Regions from separate parts of the Paenibacillus favisporus genome, predicted to be linked through region 1. Evidence: a T-box and tRNA genes for the amino acid it is inferred to sense, from the RefSeq annotation. Region 1 holds a T-box; the other regions hold tRNA genes.
What was found. A T-box is a leader RNA that pairs with one kind of tRNA and senses whether it is charged. The one in region 1 lies ahead of leuS (leucine--tRNA ligase), so its partner is inferred to be a tRNA-Leu.
Positions count from the first base shown of each region.

Region 2: it encodes a tRNA-Leu, which carries the amino acid that the T-box ahead of leuS (leucine--tRNA ligase) is inferred to sense. The anticodon was not compared.
Region 3: it encodes a tRNA-Leu, which carries the amino acid that the T-box ahead of leuS (leucine--tRNA ligase) is inferred to sense. The anticodon was not compared.

Region 1 covers NZ_JBEPLV010000001.1:213,572-218,412, reverse strand. The annotation lists gene comER (late competence protein ComER) at 1-252, shown strand, start outside; gene leuS (leucine--tRNA ligase) at 249-2,693, opposite strand; T-box leader at 2,804-3,039, opposite strand; gene ABID47_RS01020 (helix-turn-helix domain-containing protein) at 3,218-4,841, shown strand, end outside.
Region 2 covers NZ_JBEPLV010000008.1:173,346-178,186, forward strand. The annotation lists gene ABID47_RS29435 (DinB family protein) at 1-234, shown strand, start outside; gene cmpA (cortex morphogenetic protein CmpA) at 341-469, opposite strand; gene ABID47_RS29445 (hydrolase/acyltransferase) at 679-1,032, opposite strand; gene ABID47_RS29450 (SprT family protein) at 1,172-1,651, shown strand; tRNA gene ABID47_RS29455 (tRNA-Asn) at 1,683-1,758, shown strand; tRNA gene ABID47_RS29460 (tRNA-Ser) at 1,766-1,854, shown strand; gene tlp (small acid-soluble spore protein Tlp) at 2,169-2,378, opposite strand; tRNA gene ABID47_RS29470 (tRNA-Glu) at 2,572-2,646, shown strand; tRNA gene ABID47_RS29475 (tRNA-Lys) at 2,843-2,918, shown strand; tRNA gene ABID47_RS29480 (tRNA-Leu) at 2,950-3,035, shown strand; gene ABID47_RS29485 (ThuA domain-containing protein) at 3,192-3,848, shown strand; gene ABID47_RS29490 (SDR family NAD(P)-dependent oxidoreductase) at 3,852-4,517, shown strand; gene ABID47_RS29495 (SDR family oxidoreductase) at 4,544-4,841, shown strand, end outside.
Region 3 covers NZ_JBEPLV010000001.1:371,788-376,628, reverse strand. The annotation lists gene ABID47_RS01745 (AI-2E family transporter) at 19-1,101, shown strand; gene ABID47_RS01740 (hypothetical protein) at 1,133-1,543, opposite strand; gene ABID47_RS01735 (uracil-DNA glycosylase) at 1,576-2,244, opposite strand; tRNA gene ABID47_RS01730 (tRNA-Leu) at 2,408-2,493, opposite strand; tRNA gene ABID47_RS01725 (tRNA-Leu) at 2,646-2,731, opposite strand; tRNA gene ABID47_RS01720 (tRNA-Ile) at 2,757-2,833, opposite strand; tRNA gene ABID47_RS01715 (tRNA-Met) at 2,872-2,948, opposite strand; gene ABID47_RS01710 (hypothetical protein) at 3,057-3,221, opposite strand; gene ABID47_RS01705 (YitT family protein) at 3,433-4,299, shown strand; gene pyrE (orotate phosphoribosyltransferase) at 4,438-4,841, opposite strand, start outside.

The DNA of each region.
Region 1 (4,841 bases):
CGCGGCGAACTGACGTGGATCGCCGGGGAAATGCTCCTCGGTACGGGTAAACTGCTGACGCAGGGAGGCTTTACGCCCCATGAGCTGCAGAAGCGGGTAACCGTTCCCGGCGGCATTACCGCCGAGGCGCTTGCCCTGCTGGACAGCAGCTTAACCGGCGTCTTTCACCGTCTGATCGCCACAACCCACGGCAAATACAAAGAGGATCTGGAAAAGTGTGACGCCCAGTTCGGCGGCCCCGGTGCCGATTAGTTCGCAACGATGTTTACAAGCTTACCCGGTACCGCAATGACCTTACGTACGGTTTTCCCGTCAATGGCCTGCTGCACGTTCTGCAGCGACATGGCGTGTTCCTGCATGGCTTCCTGGCTCATATCTTTGGCGATCATCGCCCGCTGAACGATTTTGCCGTTGACCTGAATGACGATTTCGACTTCCGATTCCACGGTCCAAGATTCGTCATAGGACGGCCACGGTACGTAAGTAATGCTCTCCTGATGGCCCAGACGCTCCCAAAGCTCTTCCGCGATGTGCGGAGCGAGCGGCGACAGCATCTGCACGAAGTTCTCGATCGCCAGACGCGGCAGCGCATCCGCTTTGTAGGCTTCGTTGATGAAAATCATCAGCTGGCTGATCGCGGTGTTGAAGCGCAGATTCTCCAGGTCGTCGGTCACTTTCTTGATCGTTTTATGCCATGTCCGCTTGAACTCATCGCTGCCATCGCCGTCAATAATTTTGCTGCTGAGGCTGCCGTCCTCGCTGACGATCAGGCGCCACACGCGGGAGAGGAAGCGGTGCGCGCCTTCCACGCCGTTCTCGTTCCAAGGTTTCGTCGCTTCCAGAGGCCCCATAAACATTTCGTACACGCGAAGTGTGTCGGCACCGAACTGCTCGACGATTTCGTCCGGGTTAATGACATTGCCGCGCGATTTGCTCATCTTCTCATTGTTTGTTCCCAGAATCATGCCTTGGTTGATCAGCTTCTGGAACGGTTCCTTGGTCGTGACGACACCGAGGTCGTACAGGAATTTATGCCAGAAACGGGCATACAGCAGGTGAAGCACCGCATGCTCGGCTCCGCCGATGTACAGATCGACAGGCAGCCATGCCTCCTGCTTCTCCGTCGAGCACAGCTCATCCGCATTATGCGGATCGATGTAGCGCAGGTAATACCAGCAGCTGCCGGCCCATTGCGGCATCGTATTGGTCTCGCGGCGGGCTTTCATGCCCGTCTCGGGGTCGATCGTCTCCACCCATTCGGTGACGTTGGCCAGCGGCGACTCCCCTGTACCCGACGGCTTGATTTGATCCACCTCCGGCAGCAGCAGCGGAAGCTGATCCTCCGGAACGGTCTTCATCGTGCCGTCCTCCAGATGCAGAATCGGAATCGGCTCGCCCCAATAGCGCTGGCGGCTGAACAGCCAGTCACGCAGGCGGTAGGTTACCTTGCCCTGGCCTTTGCCGTTCTCCTCAAGCCACGCGATCATTGCAGCGATGGCTTCTTCGGTGTGCAGTCCGTTCAGCGGGCCCGAGTTCACATGCTCCCCGTCCCCGGTATAAGCTTCCTCCTGCACGTTTCCGCCTTTGACCACTTCCACGATGTTCAGGCCGAATTTCTTGGCGAATTCCCAGTCGCGGGAATCATGCCCCGGCACCGCCATAATAGCTCCGGTTCCGTAACCTGCCAGCACGTAATCCGCGATCCAGATCGGCAGCTTCTCGCCGCTCACTGGATTGACGGCATAGGCTCCGGTAAACACACCGGTTTTGTCTTTGGCCAAATCGGTGCGCTCCAGATCGCTCTTGCGGGCTGCCTGCTCCTGGTAGGCCTTCACCGCATCCTTCTGTTCAGGCGTCGTAATGCGCTCTACCAGCTCCTGTTCCGGAGCGAGCACGCAGTAAGTGGCTCCAAACAGCGTGTCGGGACGGGTCGTAAATACCGTCAGCTTGGCGTCATGCCCCTCGATGTCGAACTGCACTTCAGCGCCCTTCGATCTGCCGATCCAGTTGCGCTGCATATCCTTCAGGCTTTCGCTCCAATCCAGGTCATCCAGATCTTCCAGCAGCCGGTCGGCATACTCGGTAATCTTCAGAATCCATTGGCGCATCGGCTTGCGGACGACCGGATGGCCGCCGCGCTCGCTCTTCCCGTCGATGACTTCCTCGTTGGCCAGTACGGTCCCGAGGGCTTCACACCAGTTCACAGGCACTTCGGCAACATAGGCGAGGCCGCGTTTGTACAGCTGGATAAAAATCCACTGCGTCCATTTATAATATTCCGGATCGGTCGTGCTGATCTCGCGGTCCCAGTCATAAGAGAAGCCGAGCGACTTGATCTGACGCCGGAACGTGTTAATGTTCTTGATCGTGATTTCCCGAGGGTGCTCGCCCTTATCCATCGCATGCTGCTCCGCCGGCAGGCCGAATGCGTCCCAACCCATCGGATGCAGCACGTTATAGCCCTTCATCCGTTTGAAGCGGGAGACGATGTCCGTCGCCGTGTACCCTTCCGGATGGCCGACATGAAGCCCGGCTCCGGACGGGTAAGGAAACATATCCAGCGCGTAAAATTTCGGCTTTTCAGGATCCTCTGTCGTCTTGAATGTGTGATGCTCATCCCAATACTTCTGCCATTTCGGTTCAATCACCTTGTGCTGGTAGCCCTGGCCTTGAACCTGCTCTTGGTTACTCATGCTCATTTGCCTCCTAAAATGCGCCCGCTGCCCGCCCGTTAGTCCTGGACGGCACGGCGCTCGTCTTTCATGTTTGCAACAAAAAAACCTCTCATCCATAGCGTATCATCGCTAGGGACGAGAGGTTTGATTCCCGTGGTACCACCCTAGTTAGCGGAGGACATGCTTTATCCCCGCTCCCTTTGCACCCTTAACGCGGGTGAATCGATGATCCTTGACGCGTTCTGCACGCGCTTCACATCATAGCTCAAAGGCGAGTTCATCCCAAATCGTCAACCGGCTTGCACCCACCGCCGGCTCTCTGCATGACATCCCTGGAACTAATACCCCTTATCATCGCTTCATTTGCAGTTTTTCATGGTTGAAACATTGAAACATATTATATATAAAAAAATCCATCGAGTCAACGTATCCAGCCTGGTGGACAAGCCCTACTTTTCCCGCCAAAAAACCCGCCAGCCGGAATTATTCCATGTCCGATAGGGAATTTTTTGTTATGATTAAACCAAAGGGAGGCGGAAAGTTTGAAGCGTAACCTCAGAAGGTACTTGAAATCGAAGCTGTTTTTGAAATATATATGGTCTTATCTGTTTATTTTGCTGCTTCCTCTCGTTTTTGTAACCGTCTTCATCTATCAAAGCGCCGCGGGCAACCTCCGGGAGGAAATCGAACAAAGCCATCTGAACCAGCTGACGCAGGCGGAAAGCATCGTCGACGGACGGATGAAGGAGCTCGGCGACATCGCCTCAAGGATCGCCTACGACGACCGCCTGATCTCTTACAGGGTCCATGATCCGTTCTATTCCCGCGAGGCGATCGACGCTCTGGATCAATATAAGTCAACCAGCTCCATCATCGGAGATGTATTTTTATATTTTCATCATGATGACCGGATTTACTCCTCGCAGGGGCTTAGCAGCCTGGACGTGTTCAGCGAGAAGTACATATTCCAGAATTGGTCCAAAGACAGCCTGATGGGCGATTTAAACGACGTGTCCTTTCCCACAATGCGTCCGGCGGACCGGGTGATCCGGGGCACTTACAGGCAGCAGTCGCTGCTTGCCTACCTGGTGCCGATTACGCCGAACAGCCCGAATCCCCACGCAACGGTCATGTATTTGATCGACGAGTCGGAGCTCACGGGTCTGATCGATTCCATTTTGGGCAGCTACAAGGGGCTGGCGTACATTTTCGACAACCACGGACAGGTGCTGGCCGCCAACAATCACGGCGAAACGATCAACGGCCTGGACACGGGACATCTGTTTTCCCTCGATCCGGGCATTCACAGCGTGGAGCTGGGCGGAAAAGCACATTCCGTCGTGTCCACCAAATCGGACATGAACGGCTGGACGTATGTGACGCTGATGCCAAGCGATCAGTTTTTCAGCAGCGTGCTGCACATCCGTAGCTTTATCATCATGCTGTTCAGCATCGTGGTGCTGGCAGGCATCGGCATCGCCCTGCTTCTGGCCCGCAGACAATATCACCCGATTTCGGCCCTGGTCGATTTCGCCAATTCGAAGTCCAGAAACGACCGGGGAACGGGAGATGCGCTCCTGCCGGGCAATGAACTGGAGCATATCCGCTCCGCACTGCAGGAATACAGCTCCCGTGCCGACCTGCAGGAACCGTACGCACGGAACCATCTCCTGCTGAAACTGCTCCAGCAGGGAGAAGACCGGGAGCTCGAGCCGGATCTGCTGGAAGCCTTTAATATCCGGTTTGACCGTTCGCAGTTTTTTGTCATCGCCATGGAACGAGGCGAGCTTGCTGACCCTTCCCAGGATTACCAGGATTGGCAGACGCTCGCTTCCCTCCTAGCCGAAGTGGACATCCCCGGGCTCCGGGCATCCGCTTACAGCGTAGAGCTGCCGCGCCGGGACCAGATGGCCCTCATCGTCTGCTTTGACCCGCACCCGGCGATGGAGAGCTTCATCCATATGAGCCGGATCGTCGATGCCGTCCGCAGCAATATTCTTGAGGCGTTCGACTTTAACCCCATCATGGGCGTCGGCACCGGATATTCACATGCGGGGCAGCTTAATCAGTCGTTTATCGAAGCCTGCTCGGCGCTGGAGTTCCATACTCCGTCGGAGAAAGGCGGTATTACGTTCTTTGAAAAACTGGCGCCGGCGAGCGAGGAAG
Region 2 (4,841 bases), on a different contig from region 1:
GAAGATGGAGACGAGGCTTGGCAGAAGACGGTCGATCGTCTCAAAAAGGTCCATGGCGAGATCCGAAGCTTCCTGTCCGGTTTGAGCGACAGCGAGCTGAACGCGCCGTTTCCGAACAGACCGCTCGCCAGCCTCATCCACAGCCTCATGATGCATGACGCCTATCATACGGGGCAGATTATTATGCTTCGCAAGCTGAAAGGAAGCTGGCCGGCTTCGAGAAACTCTGAATAGGTAACAGGGAGCAAATCGACTATAGAATCCGACAAAACCAAACGCAAAAAACAGGCGGGTACACGGTACCGGCCTGTTTGCATGGAGCGGGCTCATTTCTAAATATTTATCGGGCGTCCGAGTTTTCTTCCGGGGCGTTTCGGTAGAAGAACCAGCATTCGTTGAGCAGTTTGATCTGGCGTCTGTCTTTTTTATGAAACGCCTTCCTCAGCTGATTACAGAGCCATTGCGGCAAGGGTGATCTCCTCCTCTTGCATTCCGTCTCTACGGTCAGCATATGGGGAGAACGCCCAAAGCGTGCAGGTCTCATTTGAATTTCCCGGGTTCTGCAAGGGGACGGGATTGTATTTTTATAAACGCATCCCAATATGCATTCCTTCACGTTTCTCTTCGCTGTGATCCCGGTTCAGTTCATGGCTATTTCCGTAATAATGCTGCGGCCGCCTAGCCCTCCGCTTCCTCCTCATACCACTGTTCCAGTTGGGCTTGAAGGGCACGGATTTCGGTCAGCAGGGCGATGAGGGGATAGCTCTGTTCATCAATCGAAGCAAAGGACTGCTCCAGTGCGTTGATGTAGGCAAGTCCGTCCTGAATTTGCAGATGTTCCTGCAGCAGATCCAGCTGGTCGCATTCCGCCACGGCGAGCGGCAGTTCGGGGACGACGGAAGCCGTCAATTTGTCTATTTCCTTATTGAGGCGCAGGTTCAGCGCGCTGAGCTGGTAAGCGTAATCGGCGGGCATTTCCACAAAAAAGAGGTCGGCATTTTTCTGTAAAATTACATATCTCATCTTCGGCATAAGGCGCAAAAATCTCCCTCCATAACATTCTACTTGTCAGTGTAGCGTATGGGGAAGTTATAATTCAAGAGAATGTTTCTTTCGGGACAACCGCCCCGAAGACCGTCAAATTCAGTCAGAGGAGGACCTCATGGACGTCATGAGCAATGAAGAGCTGCAAGCTTGGGTGGAGCGGATTTCGGAGGAAAGCTTCGGCCTGCCTTTCAGGCATAGGGCCACGTTCAACCGGAGATTATCCACAACGGGCGGGCGCTATTTTATGAAAAGCCATCATATCGAGATCAATCCCCACCAGCTGGAAGCGAACGGGCGGGAGGAAGTGGAAAAGATCATCAAGCATGAGCTGTGCCATTACCATCTGCACCTGACGGGAAGGGGGTACAAGCACCGGGATCCGGATTTTAAAATGCTGCTGCAGCAGGTAGGGGGAAGCCGTTACTGCCAGTCGCTGCCTTCGGCGCGCGAGCGTAAGGTTCAGCCTTACCGGTACCAGCTGGTTTGCCGCCAATGCGGGATGGTATATCTGCGTAAACGCAAGGTCGATCCCCGCCGTTACCGGTGCGGGAAATGCGCTGGAAATCTTCGCTTGAACAAGCTTGACTCCGCTACAAAATCATGATAAATTATTTGGTGTTACCATATAACAACGTTCCCTGATAGCTCAGTTGGTAGAGCACTCGACTGTTAATCGAGTTGTCACAGGTTCGAGTCCTGTTCGGGGAGCCAGTTTCTTGGAGAGATACCCAAGTGGCTATAAGGGGACCCTCTGCTAAGGGGTTAGACTGCGTAAGCGGTGCGAGGGTTCGAATCCCTCTCTCTCCGTTTTGAGATACTTCGTAAGAAAGCTCCCACCGCCTTTGCGGCTGGGGGCTTTTTGGTGTAAAGGGATGAGAACCCTCGAGGGAGGGGTCGTCGGAGCATAAGCTTCGGGAGGATGGGCATCGCAGTCTCGAACGAAGTGAGAGTATCCCTCTCTCTCCGTTTTGAGATACTTCGTAAGAAAGCTCCCACCGCCTTTGCGGCTGGGGGCTTTTTGGTGTAAAGGGATGAGGACCCTCGGGGAGGGTTCGTCGGAGCAACAAAACAACCCCCATCCATCATTGGACAGGGGGCTGTTTGGGCAAATCCTCAAAGCTTTATTTTTCGTCTTCGTACTCTTCCCGCATGCCTTCAATCGCTCTTTCGCGCTTGGCGTTTTTGTGTTGAAGGTTGTGTACTTCCTGACCGGAAATTTCCTCGGCGTGTTCGGCCAAATAATCGTTGGTTTCGTTAATGTTGTCCTGCGTGTTGATAATGGCGGTTTTGATCTTTTCCGCGTTATCAGAACGGTCGTCTGGTTTAGCCATTGATTTTGTCTCCTTGTCGTGTGTTGATGTCATTGACGTGTATAGGATGCCAAATAAGGGATGATTTTATGCCCGGGAATAGGAGAGGAATGGCAACGACACTTTTTTTAAAAATATTACAAAAAGGGCTTGCCAACCTTTTTTGTTCTATGCTATACTCAGTCTTGTCGTCAAGAAAGTGATGTTACGATATGGCCCGTTGGTCAAGGGGTTAAGACACCTCCCTTTCACGGAGGTAACATGGGTTCGAATCCCATACGGGTCACCACTTTCATTGCTTGCAACAGGGATGAGAATCCAATTATGGGTTCGTCGAAGCGCTGCATCGTTAGGATCAGCTTCGCAGTCTCGAACGAAGTGAGAGTATCCCATACGGGTCACCACTTTCATTGCTTGCAGCAGAATAAGAATTCCAATATCTGTACCATCTATAGCTTATGGGCGCACAGGTTGTGGATCATCGAGAGCCATTAGCTCAGTTGGTAGAGCACCTGACTTTTAATCAGGGTGTCGAAGGTTCGAGTCCTTCATGGCTCACCAGTTTTTTAAAATAGCAGTTCCCTTTAAACGTGCGGTAGTGGTGGAATGGCAGACACGCTATCTTGAGGGGGTAGTGGGCGTACGCCCGTGGAGGTTCGAGTCCTCTCTACCGCACCATAATTTGATTAATGACAATCCTTGCGATGGGCAAGGATTTTTTTGTTATATCCGTATTCTGCATTATTGGACATGGAACCGGGTTGCGTGGCAAGCGGGTTTCTGGAATACTGAGAGTAATATACTTTGCAAACGCTGTCAAAGGAGGGGAACATCGTGAACATACTCGTATTATGCGACGATCAATGGCATCCGGCCGATGTAGTGAAGGGAGGCTTGGAGCCGCTTCGGACAGGCGGGTTCAATTTTCACTACATTTTGGAAACCGATGCTGAATGGCTGGACTCGCTGGAAAGGTTGCTTACGGAATATGATTTGCTGATCTTGGCGAAATCCAATCGGGTCTCCGCGGTAAAAGAGCAACCGTGGCTCACAGCCCAAACCGGTGGTCTGCTGCAGCGTTACGTCAGCGGGGGTGGCGGTCTGCTCGTTCTGCACTCCGGTACGGTGGGTTACCGGGACATAGAGGACGTGCGCGGGCTGGTCGAAGGAGTCTTTCATCACCATCCGGAGCAGTGTCCGGTCACGGTCGAGCCTGTACAAGACACGGAGATTACCCGGGGAGTCCAAGCCTTCACGTTGCAAGACGAGCACTATTTCATGGATATGACCGACCTTAGTGACGTGAATATAATTATGGTGACCCGGTCGGTACATGGGGAGCAGCCGGGCGGATGGACCCGAACGGAAGGCGAGGGAAGGGTTTGCGTGCTGACACCCGGCCACAATTTGGCGGTTTGGCTGCATCCGGGCTACCAGCAGCTGCTGCGGCAAGCATTGACGTGGACCGCATTAGCGCCGAAAGGAGAATAAATCATGGACCAGGTTGTTTTGATTACGGAAGTTCACCGTCCGTGGGAATGCGCACTAGTTCAGGAATTCGCCAAAAAGGGATGGCGCGTCATGGCGTGCAGTCCCGCTCCCGAAGAGGAATTTCAGGACGCCTTTGATACGGATAAAATACATATCTTCACGATGGATACAAAGTCCAGAGAATCGGTGCAGCAGGCAGTCCGGCGGATTCAGGAGCATACCAGCCGGGTGGATCTGCTCGTTTGCGGAACGGCATCCAGCCAGGGCAGGGAGGCAGCCGGAATAGCCAAAATGTCGGCAGATCTCGTATTGGAAGATTACCAGGCGAATACGCTAGGTCCGATTCGTGTCATCGAGGCGTGCCTGCCTCTTATGGATAACGGGCTGCGAAGAATCGCGCTGCTGTCCGATGTCCAGGGCAGTTTGGGGCTTGGACTTTCGGGGGCAGGGACAGGATATGCGATGTCCAAAGCTGCGCTGCATATGGCGTACACCATGCTGCATGGAGATCTGAGCGGGAAGGGGTTCACGTTCCGGCTGTTTGAGCCTGGATCGGAGCTTGAAACGGGGGCTTCGGCTGAAACGGCGGTGGCTTATTTTACAGGGGCCCGGGAGGATGAAGAGCGGGTAGTTATGCTGGATTGGCGGGGACAGGAGATTCCTTTATAACGGGCTTTAAAAGGAGGTGCTTACGGATGAGCAGAAGCAGAATCGCCGTTGTTACAGGCGCGGACCGGGGGTTGGGACTCGGCATCACAAAAAGGCTGCTGGAGCTGGGCTGGGACGTTTTTGCCGGGAGTTATCTGGCGGATTGGCCGGAATTGACGGAGCTTAGACAGAAAGAGCCGGAGCGGCTGCATGTCATTCCGCTGGACGTTGCCAGCGATGAGAGCGTTCAGGCGGCCAGCCGGGAGGTTGAGCGCAAGACTGATCGGGTGGATGTGCTGATCAATAATGCGGGGATCGCCACGCGTTACCCCAGAACGATTCATG
Region 3 (4,841 bases), 160 kb from region 1:
AAGGCTGGGGGGATTTGATTGCTGCAGAGCAAATATTTTCGTACATGTCTGGGTATCATCGCGGCGCTTTTAATTATTTATTTGGGTGCCAAAGTAAAGTTTATTTTCAATCCGATCGTCCTGCTGTTCAAGCTGCTGCTGGTCCCGGTGATGCTGGCCGGTTTCATGTATTATTTGCTGAGGCCCATCGTGAATTACTTGGAAAAGCACCACTGGAAAAGGTCGCTTTCGATTTTGTCGATCTACCTCATGTTCGTTGGTCTGATCGCCCTGTTTTCGGTGCTGGTATGGCCAACGCTGCGCGAGCAGGTGATCACTTTTGCCGAAAACGCGCCTTATTTCGTGGAAGATTTGCAGAAGCAGTTTGAGGCTCTTCAGAAAAACAGCTTTTTCGCCAAGGCGCTGCCAAGCGAGTCGGAAATTTATGCCCGCGTGAGTGAATATCTCAACGGTCTAATTATGGCCGTAACGGATTCGATCTCCAATTTTATATCCGTCGTATCCAATGTCGTGGTCATTATTGCTACCGTTCCGATCGTGCTGTATTACATGCTGAAAGAAAGCAGCAAGCTTCCCCCTAAAATTTTGCATATCCTTCCGCGGAAATACCGGAAGGAAGGGAAAGAAGCGCTGCGGGAAATCGATACGGCGCTCAGCAACTTTATCGTCGGCAGGGTCGTGCTGAATCTCATTTTAGGCGTGCTGATGTACATCGGCTTCCTCATTATCGGGCTTCCGTACTCTCTCCTGCTCGCGCTGATCTCGATCGTCCTGAACCTGATTCCATACGTAGGTGCGATCATCGCTGCCATTCCGGTCGTTATCATCGGTTTTATCGATTCGCCTTCCGTTGCCGTATGGTCGCTCGTCGTGATCATCATCTCCCAGCAGATCCAGGATAATCTGCTGACGCCGATTATTTACGGCAAGCAGCTGGACATTCATCCGATGACGGCCATCGTCCTGCTGCTGATCGGCGGGGACGTATCCGGGATCGTCGGCGTCATTTTGGCCATTCCCGTCTATATGATCGCCAAGATCATTATCGTCCGGGGGTATGGGCTGTTTTTGGCGGAAAAGGTCGATGACATGAAAGAGTGAGAAAAAAAAAGCATGCCGCAAGACTAATGTCTCACAGCATGCCCCGCAATGACCGGACAACGCAAGTGCACTCCGCTTTCCGAAAAGTCCGGCCGTCCGACAGGGTCACCGTCTCCGCATTATGCGAGCTCAGGGTGGCCCTGTATGCTTCCAGACGGTCCTTCCGCCAGATCATGACCTCGGACCCGAACAACACGGCGTTATCGAACTGCCGTTTGTCCTTCATGATATATCCGACCGAATGAGGCGCGGCGTCAGGGGCATTTTTCCCTTCGGGAAGAAGCCGGATCGTACAAACCTCGCCAAACGGCAGCTTCAGGTCGTGCGGCCCGAGCACGAGCCATTCGTTATGTTCATCCCACTTGCGAAGCGTCCCCTTGACCCGGGAATGCAGCTTGTCGTTGCACAGGATAGTAACCCGCCTGCCGATCCAGTTCTTCATGGCCCTTTCGCCTCCTTTCGCATGAAAATGAGTTACCGGTCAGGAATCGCCCAATCGACCGGCTTGATCCCATGGGCTGCTAAAAACGCGTTGGCTTTGGAAAACGGCCTGCTTCCAAAAAAACCGCGGTGCACCGACAGCGGACTCGGGTGAACCGACTGGATCACCAGATGCTTTTTCCGATCGATAAAAGCTCCTTTTTTCTGGGCATGGCTTCCCCATAGAATGAACACGACCGGCTTATCCCGCTCATTCAGCTTCTCAATGACAGCATCGGTAAATCGCTCCCATCCTAATCCTTTATGCGAATTTGCCTCGCCATCCCGGACGGTCAGCACCGTATTGAGCAGCAGCACCCCTTGCTCGGCCCAATGCACCAGCGTTCCATGGTTTGGAATCGGCACGCCCAGATCGCTGTGCAGCTCTTTGTAAATGTTCACGAGGGAAGGCGGAATCCGCACGCCGGGTTTGACCGAAAAGCTTAGGCCGTGGGCCTGTCCGGGTCCATGATAAGGATCCTGTCCCAAAATGACCACTTTGGTATCCTCGTATGGGGTCAGCTTGAGCGCTTTAAAGAGGTCCTCTTTCGGCGGGTACACTTTGTGAAGCTTGTATTCCTTGGCCAGCTTATAACGGAGTTCCTGAAAATAGTCCTTTTCGGTTTCTTCCTTCAGCTGCTCGTCCCAATCGTTATTAAATATCATGAAGCATTTCTCCTCTCTCGTAAATATATAAACCTATTTTTATAGAAAAACGTCTGCCGACGCACAATCAATGAAAGTCAGACCGCATTGAACGGCAGCTAAAAAAATAAGCCGGCCCCGATCCGGACCAGCTTACCCTGTTCAACTTGTTCCAATCCAATGCCGAGAACCGGGCTCGAACCGGTACGGTAGTCACCTACCGCAGGATTTTAAGTCCTGTGCGTCTGCCAATTCCGCCATCCCGGCTTGTCTATCACTTTTGTGACGACAAAATTTAATATAACATGTTTTGCCTATACCGGCAATCCTTTAATTCCCATTCCTTTTACCGGCCATGAGCACAAAAAAACCGGCTCAGTCAAAGACTGAACCGGCTTCCTTCGAATGGTTTACCTGTATGCCGAGGACCGGGCTCGAACCGGTACGGTAGTCACCTACCGCAGGATTTTAAGTCCTGTGCGTCTGCCAATTCCGCCACCCCGGCATGCTGTTTCTTGCATAATGCTATATGGTGGGCCCTGAGGGACTCGAACCCCCGACCAGTCGGTTATGAGCCGACCGCTCTAACCAACTGAGCTAAGGGCCCTGATCAAGTATATACCGTACAGATAATGGCTGTTAAATTGGTTGCGGGGGCAGGATTTGAACCTGCGGCCTTCGGGTTATGAGCCCGACGAGCTACCGGACTGCTCCACCCCGCGTCATTAACCATATCAAATAGCGACAAGAATTAATATACAGCATATGTACCCACTGCGTCAAGTATTTATTTATGGAATTGGTGTTAGGACATCCTGGGGCCTGCCATGTCACGGCAAGAAGCGGACACCGTACCTGCCTCTCCTTGAACGGAAAATTTCAACGAGCCGCGGCTCTTCATAACCGTAAATCCAGCTGTCCTGCTCCAGCCTCTTCGCCAGGCACCCTGCCTGGAACTTCGTCCGGTAGAGCTTGCCGAAATACACCCACCGCATTGCTGCTAACCCCCCTTTCATAGATGAGCTGTTTTGATGCCTATTGTTGCCGCAAACGCGATGGTTCATTCATAGCAGCAGAAATGTCGGCTAGTAAAATGTCGAAAACGTTCGAAAAAAAGCGAGATTGCTTTGTGCTGAGCGAAAAAATCGTTTATACTGATAACTAAGTTGTTTAACATTTTAATTTTCAGGAAAGCGGGGAATGTCCATGGCAAAAACACATAAAAAGCTGTCTTTTGCGGATCTGGTCAAAAAATTTGTATTTATTACGGTGGGGGCCGTGCTTATGGCCGTCGCGCTCGAGGTATTTCTGGTTCCCAATGAAATCATCGATGGCGGCATCACCGGGATTTCGATCGTCTTATCCAAAGTGACGGCCTTTCCGCTCGGTATTTTTCTGTTTATTATCAACCTCCCCTTTTTATTTCTGGGATACAAGCAGATCGGAAAAACGTTCGCCTTTTCTACCCTTTACGGCATCGCCGTCATGTCTGTAACGACGCAGCTGCTGCATCATGTCAGTCCTTTTACCAATGAGAAAATATTAGCGGTCCTGTTCGGCGGCCTTATTCTCGGTCTTGGCGTCGGACTCGTCATCCGTTTCGGCGGCTCGCTCGACGGAACCGAAATTGTCGCGATTCTGCTGTCTAAAAAGCTCCGCATGCCGGTCGGCCAAATTATCATGATCATGAACGTCTTCATTTTCATTGTTGCCGGATTCGTATTCGGTTGGGATTCCGCGATGTACTCCATATTTACATACTATATGGCCTCCAAAGTGATGGATATCGTGGTCGAGGGTTTGAACGAGTCCAAGTCGGTCACCATCATCTCGAACGAATACGAGGAAATTTCCCAAACGATTCAGGATCGGCTGGGACGCAGCACGACCTTCATGTACGCCAGAGGCGGCTACTCGAAGGAAGATACACAAGTCATCTATTGCGTCGTCACCCGGCTTGAGCTGGCCAAACTGAAGGCGCTCGTGCAGGAGATCGATCCCAAAGCCTTTATTGCCATTGAGCATGTGTCCGATGTGCTCGGCGGCAATTTTGAGAAAAATGCCATCCACTAAAAGATTTGAAACCTCAAGCTTAAGGTTACAGCATGGTTCATCATCCGTGTAAACCACTTAAAAAGGCAGCCCTTAGGGCTGCCTTTGCTTTATCATTTTATAAATCCATTTGAGGAAATTCACACAAGTGTCGTCTTCTTAGTTTCCGAACGATGACGGATCTTCTCTCCACGCTTTGAGCGCTTCGACGTCCTCCTGCTGAATGGCTCCCTTTTCCAGGGCCACTTCCATCAGCGCCGCATAGTTGGACAACGTCTGCAGCGGAATCCCCGCTTCGGCAAAGGCTTGTACCCCTTTATCGAGCTGATAGCTGAAGATGGCGAGCACGGCGAGCGGCTCGGCACCGGCTTCCTTCACGGCTACCGCCGCTTTAAGCGAGCTGCCGCCGGTCGAGATCAAGTCTTCGATGACGACGACTTTTTGCCCCGGCTTGATGATGCCCTCGATCAGGTTCTCCTTGCCGTGTCCCTTCGCTTTATCGCGGATATAGGCCATCGGCAGATTCAGCTTCTGGGCAACCCACGCTGCATGAGGGATACCGG